DNA from 2 places in the Rhizobium sp. ARZ01 genome. Region 2 is predicted to be linked to the other one. Evidence: predicted binding sites of a transcription regulator. Region 2 holds the regulator's gene; the other holds the start of a gene.
What was found. Region 2 encodes PhoB, which activates phosphate uptake and scavenging genes when phosphate is short. Its sites were predicted from a motif close to TGTCATNNANCTGTCAT; they were not measured.

Region 1 (3,411 bases), on a different contig from region 2:
GCCAGCAGCACGAGCGCCAGTCCGAGGGCGGCAACGACGGACATCGCATAGAATCCGTCGATGCCGTACCAGGCGAAAAGATAGCCGGACAGAAACGTGGTCAGGGCCATGAAGATGCCGTTGTAGAAGAAGTACAGCCCCTGCGTGGAGGCCTCCTTTTCCTCGGCCACACGCTCGATGATCCTCCCCTGCACGCCGACATGGATGCTGGCAAAAGTGAAGGCGTGCAGGCATTGCAGGGCGAAGTAACCTGCAAATCCCAGATCATGCGGGAAGGCGACCCATCGGAATATGGCGACCGCGCTGCCGAAGACGATCATTGTCCAGAGGCTGAAGGTGCGGTTGAGGCGCGCAGACAGGATGAAGAAGACAATCTCGGCCGCAACGCCGACACTGAACAACAGGCCGATCTCCGTACCAGAGTAGCCGGCTGCGCCCCATAGGATCGCGATAAAGGCATAGAACATGCCGTGGCTGCCATTCACCAATGCGGCGCCGATCATCATCAGCTGTACGTCCATCTGGCCGGACGAACCGGTCGGGGCGACGACCAGCGCCGAAATCGGCGACGGCCGTCGTGGCTTGCCGATGCGCGGCGCGATGAATGCAGTGAAGACCGTCGTGACGAAACCGACCGTCATGGCCGGCAACACCATCGCGCCACCGAAGATGCCGGAAAGCCAGCCGCCGATCATGGTCGACACGATGAAGGCGAGCGAGCCCCAAAAACGCATGCGGCTGTAGTCGAAGTTCCATCGCCGCACGCCGCTGAGCGCGATCGCATCGGTGATCGGCAGATAGGGCGCATAGACGATCCCCTGGAGCGTATAGAGGACCAGAACCGGCCAGAAGCTTTCCGTAAAGAGAAGGGCCACCGCTGTTGCGAGCGACATTGTCCCCGACCACACCAGCACGCTTGCCCGATCGCCGATTCGATCGGCGATCACACCGGCGATCGGCGCAGTGAAGACACGTATAACCATCGGCACGGCCAGCACCAGGCCGATCTCCCAATCTGTCATCGACAGCGTACTAAGCCAGACCGGAAAGAACGGCAGCGCTATGCCGTTCACCAGCATTGGCGCACAAAAAACGATCGCGATTCGCAGGACAAAGTGGCGTGGTGGACCAGCGGTCGCAACCAAGCCGTGAGGCGCATGCATGTTTGGAAACCAGAATTGAGGTTACGCAGGACTATCACGGTGAGGCACGTACGCCAATCCGTGATTTCTGCTAGCACGCTGATCTTGTCTGCCAAGAACAGTGGGCCGCTAGGCCGCCTCTGATACTGGTTCCTGCCCGACAGATGTCCTAAATCCTTCGGAGACCGGCGAAGCTGTGGCCGGCCGGATCTCCCGCGGCTGCCATGCAACCAGTTCCATGCTGCCGTCGAAATGTTCGACGACGGCGGTGCAGCTCTCCACCCAATCGCCGGTATTGATATAGCGTATCCCGTCCAGATCCTCGACCACCGCGTGGTGGATATGACCGCAGATCACACCGTCCGCGTGGTTCCGGCGCGCCTCCTCGGTGACGACCCGCTGGAAAGCGCCGATGAAGTTGACGGCGTGCTTGACCCTCAGCTTCGCCCAAGCCGAAAAGGACCAGTAGGGCATGCCAAGACGCCGGCGCGCGGCGGCAAGTACGATGTTGATGCCGATTGCCGCGTCATAGGCCCAATCACCGAGATAGGCGAGCAGGCGGGCGTTGCGAACGACCACGTCGAATTCGTCACCATGCAGCACCAGGTAGCGCTTCCCATCGGCAGCCTCGTGGATCATCTGCGTGGCAACTTCGATGCCACCGAAATGTATTCCGGGGAAGTCGCGCAGGAATTCGTCGTGATTGCCGGGAATGTAAACGATCCGGGTCCCTTTACGCGCCTTGCGTAGAAGCTTCTGGACAACGTCGTTGCAGCTCTGCGGCCAGTACCAGCTGCGTTTCAGCCGCCAGCCGTCGACAATATCCCCGACGAGTATGATCGTTTCCGCTTCGTGGCATCGAAGAAAATCGAGCAAGAAATCCGCTTTCGCGGCCCTGGATCCCAGATGCACGTCTGACAGAAACAGGGTGCGAACGCGACGAACATTCGGTGCTGAATCGCTGGCTGTCATCCTGTGCACTCCGGCTCTGTTCCGCGGCGAACGAACGCCTTCCGGCAAGTTGAAACCAGACTCTTGTTTCAACAGGATGACAGCGTTTCCGGCGACGACCGCCACCCCGCCAAGGGATGCGCAATCGGAAGGTTCTGCTACCCTATGCACTGTCGGGAGATGGCGGCGCTGTCCCGCGCGCCCCAGCGGCAGGATATGCGGCCATTCTCCACGACGAACCATTCCATCGCCATGATCTCGTAGGGTCGCCCGGTCGGTTCATGACCGGCGAGCCCCCGGAAGGTGCCGGTGAAGCGGCCGGTTTCGCGAAAGCGCCCCACGACATTGCTGCCGTCGACCGCGATATCAAGCGCTTCGAGCCGCATGTTCATACCCTCGTGCAACTCACGCCAGATCGGCGCAACCTCTGCAAGCGCCCCGAAGCCCAGCACGCCGTAGATTTTTGCATCGGGGGCAAAAAGTTCCGCAAGCCTTTCCATATCGAATGCGTTGAACGCGGCGACATAGTCCTGGACGATGGATTTGTTTGCTTCTGCGTTCACCCGACTCTCCCTCGCTGGTTACTTTTTCATACGACCAGCAGTGATCCACCACAACCGCTGGTCACTTTCGCCCGCAGGTCTATTGAAGGCACGTTGCTGGCCGTCACACAAAGGCTGGGTTGGTGGTTGCAAGTCATGGCAATTGGGGCTTTATGGCATAGGCCAACCTTCACTGCACGCCCCATCCGTGCCAGAAGGAAGGTCGGAAGAACGTATGGAATCGGACAGGAAGAACATGACCACTGCTGACAAGCCGAAAGGGAAACCCACGCCTACGAGCGGTGACATCGACCAACAGGCCCTCTTCTTCCATCGTCACCCCCGGCCCGGCAAGCTCGAGATCCAGCCGACCAAGCCGCTCGGCAACCAGCGCGACCTGGCGCTTGCATATTCGCCGGGCGTTGCAGCCCCCTGCCTTGCGATCCGTGACAATCCGGAAACCGCTGCGGACTACACCGCCCGCTCCAACCTCGTTGCGGTCATCTCGAACGGCACCGCCGTGCTCGGCCTCGGCAATATCGGGCCCCTGGCCTCCAAGCCCGTGATGGAGGGCAAGGCGGTCCTGTTCAAGAAATTCGCCGGCGTCGACGTGTTCGACATCGAGATCGACGCGGCAAGCGTCGACGAGATGGTCAACGTCATCTCCGCGCTAGAGCCGACCTTCGGCGGCATCAATCTCGAGGACATCAAGGCGCCGGAGTGCTTCGAGGTCGAGCGCCAGTTGCGCGAGAAGATGGACATCCCCGTCTTCCACG
Region 2 (3,411 bases):
CGCAAAGCGCCCGCAACTCCCGCAGGAATTCGTTCGACACGACGCGGATGCCGCCCTCGCCCTGCACCGGCTCGATCAGGATCGCCGCAGTTTCTTCGGTTATCGCGTTCTTGACGGCAGCGATATCGCCGAAAGGCACCTGGTAGAAACCGGGCGCCTTCGGCCCGAAGCCTTCGAGATATTTCTCCTGGCCGCCGGCGGCAATCGTCGCAAGCGTACGGCCATGGAAGGCACCCTCGAAGGTGATGACATGGAACTTGCCGGGATGACCCTTGGCGAAATGATAGCGCCGTGCCGTCTTGATCGCGCATTCCAGCGCCTCGGCGCCGGAATTGGTGAAGAACACCTTATCGGCAAAGGTCGCCTCCGTCAGCCGCTTGCCGAGCGTTTCCTGTCCAGGAACCTCGTACAGGTTCGACAGATGCCAGACCTTGTCGGCCTGTGCCTTCAGGCTCTCGACCAGATGAGGATGGGCATGCCCCAGCGAATTGACCGCGACGCCGGCTGCAAAATCGAGATAGCGCGAACCATCCTCCGCGATCAGCCAGACGCCCTCGCCGCGCTCGAAACGCAGCGGCGCACGCAGATAGGTCTCGTAAAGCGGCGTGGCATCAGCCATGGCGCGTATCTCCTTCGCAGCGGATGCGGAATACAGTTCCCGGGCTTGTCTTTTCCTCACGGGAAAAATCGAAAATGCCGCCTTTCGGCGGCGGCCGCACTATCTGCATTTCAGGGGCCGATGTCAACAAAAGGACGCAACGTCAATCGGCCTTAACATACCGCTGCGTGACGATTCACAACACTCGATGGAAGTGTCGCAAGTGAGTCACACCTTACGAGCAAGTTGGGGAAAACTGGAAAATCGAATCGGCCGGATTCCCGCGACTCTTGTCACAGAGTCCCCCTGTCAGTAGGTTAAAAGTCAATTGCTAGACTGCATGCGGCGGAACTAGTCACCAACAGTATCAGAGCGTTCCGTGCTCCGGAGCCATCCGGGGCGCTGGAGAGGGATTCCCGGTAGCGAACGCTGGAACGGAGGCGGTAGATGAACTGGACAGACGAGAGGGTCGAGAAGCTCAAGAAGCTCTGGTCCGAAGGACTGAGTGCCAGCCAGATCGCAGCACAACTCGGCGGCGTCAGTCGCAACGCGGTGATCGGCAAAGTCCATCGGCTCGCGCTGCCCGGCCGCGCCAAGGCGGGCGGCACGCCGACTGCGACCCGCGCCAAGCGACCGGCGTCTGCGCCGCGCCCTGCAAACTTCGCGCCCCGCGTGGCAACCCGCACGGTTGTCCGCCCGGCAGGCGCAACCGTCATCAAGGAAGAGGTCGCCTTTGAGTATGACGACCTGCCAGCTACCCGGGTCGTCACCAACGTGGTCCTGCCGATGTCGCGTCGGCTGGAACTGACGGAGCTGACCGAGCGCACCTGCAAGTGGCCGAACGGCGATCCGCTGACGGAAGAATTTCATTTCTGCGGCAACGAGTCCCCGGACAACTCGCCGTACTGCCTCTATCATCAGCGACTGGCCTATCAGCCGTCAGCCGAACGTCGCCGGATGCGTTGATCGGGCACCGCCCTTTCCTAGCGAACAAGCAGCGAGACAAATGCAAACGGGCCCCTCAAGGCCCGTTTTCGTTTCCGATTGTCGCGTCGCGACGCTCTTACGCCTCCAGCGAATACCCCGCCCCGCGCACTGTGCGTATGACGTCCTGCATGTTGGAGAAATTCAGCGCCTTGCGCAGCCGGCCGACATGGACATCCACAGTACGCTCATCGACGTAGATGTCGTGGCCCCAGACACCATCGAGCAACTGCGAACGCGAGTAGACGCGGCCGGGGGATGCCATGAGGAATTCGAGCAGCCGGAACTCGGTCGGGCCGAGGCGAACTTCCCGCGTCCGGCGATGGACACGATGGGTCTCACGGTCGAGTTCGATGTCGCCGCACTTCAGAAGTGTCGAGACCACTTCGGGCCGCGCGCGCCGGAGCATCGCTTTGACCCGCGCCATCAGCTCGGGCGTCGAGAAGGGCTTCACCACATAGTCGTCGGCACCGGTGGCAAGGCCACGGACTCGTTCGTTTTCTTCGCCACGTGCCGTCAGCATGATGATCGGCAGGCGCTCAGTCTCGGAGCGCTGGCGCAGGCGCCGGCAAAGCTCGATGCCGGAGACACCGGGCAGCATCCAGTCGAGGATCAGAAGATCCGGCTGGCGTTCCTGCAGCCGTATCTCCGCTTCGTCGCCGCGCAGGATCGTGTCGACCTCGAAGCCCTCAGCCTCAAGGTTATAGCGCAGGAGGACGCTCAGCGCCTCCTCGTCTTCGACCACGGTTATCTTGGGAACCATACCTTGGGAACTCCCGGGGATCTAATGTTCAGAGGCTTCGAGGCGATCATTCCTTGACCGCGCCGACCGAGGTGGTGTGATCGTCCTTCGGGCGCTCGCCTTCCGGCGGCGCACCTGTCGCCATGTAGAAGATCGTCTCGGCAATGTTTGTGGCGTGGTCGCCGATACGCTCGATGTTCTTGGCGCAGAACAGGAGATGCGTGCAGGGCGTGATGTTGCGCGGGTCTTCCATCATGTAGGTCAGGAGTTCACGGAACAGCGAGGTGTAGATCGCATCGATCTCATCGTCGCGCTCGCGGATCTCCTTGGCCTTCTCGATGTTGCGCGAGGCGTAAACGTCGAGAACCTCCTTCAGCTGCATCAGCGCCAGTTCGGCGAGATGCTCCAGCCCGCGAGCCAGCTTGCGCGGCATGCCCGAACTCTGCACGGCGATGACGCGCTTGGCGTTGTTCTTGCCGAGGTCGCCGACGCGTTCGAGTTCGGCGGCAATACGGATCGCGCCCATGATCTCGCGCAGGTCCGCCGCCATCGGCTGCCGCTTGGCGATCGTCAGGATCGCCTTCTCGTTGATCTGCCGCTCGGCATTGTCGAGGACAACGTCCTCGGAAATCACCTTCTGGGCAAGTGCCGTGTCGGTGTTGACCAGCGCACGTACGCTGTCGCCCACCATCTGTTCAGCAGTGCCACCCATCTCGGAAATGCGGCGGGTGAGATACTTTAGTTCTTCGTCGTAGATCGAAACGATATGGGTCGATGACATGGTCTTTCCTCAACGGGCGCAGATGCGCCGGGTCTTCATCCGGGACCGGGCTCGCGTCAACCGAAGCGGCCCATGATGTAGTCCTGCGTGCGCTGGTCATCCGGATTGGTGAACATCTTGTCGGTCTCGTTCTCCTCGACGAGATTACCGAGGTGAAACATGGCGGTGCGCTGCGACACGCGGGCCGCCTGCTGCATCGAGTGCGTGACGATGACGATGGTGAAGTTCGCTCGCAGTTCGTGGATCAATTCCTCGACCTTGGCGGTCGCGATCGGGTCGAGCGCCGAGCAGGGCTCGTCCATCAGG

Region 1: IB238_RS08155 (UDP-2,3-diacylglucosamine diphosphatase) is a predicted target of PhoB. The motif match lies at 2,180-2,196, and genes of this name have one in related genera.

The regions. Positions count from the first base shown of each region.
Region 1 is NZ_JACVAE010000001.1:1,699,913-1,703,323, forward strand. Features, by position in the region: gene IB238_RS08150 (MFS transporter) at 1-1,163, opposite strand, end outside; gene IB238_RS08155 (UDP-2,3-diacylglucosamine diphosphatase) at 1,272-2,114, opposite strand; gene IB238_RS08160 (nuclear transport factor 2 family protein) at 2,252-2,656, opposite strand; gene IB238_RS08165 (NADP-dependent malic enzyme) at 2,892-3,411, shown strand, end outside.
Region 2 is NZ_JACVAE010000002.1:255,311-258,721, forward strand. Features, by position in the region: gene IB238_RS15345 (aspartate aminotransferase family protein) at 1-619, opposite strand, end outside; gene IB238_RS15350 (GcrA family cell cycle regulator) at 1,046-1,564, shown strand; gene phoB (phosphate regulon transcriptional regulator PhoB) at 1,662-2,345, opposite strand; gene phoU (phosphate signaling complex protein PhoU) at 2,392-3,105, opposite strand; gene pstB (phosphate ABC transporter ATP-binding protein PstB) at 3,162-3,411, opposite strand, start outside.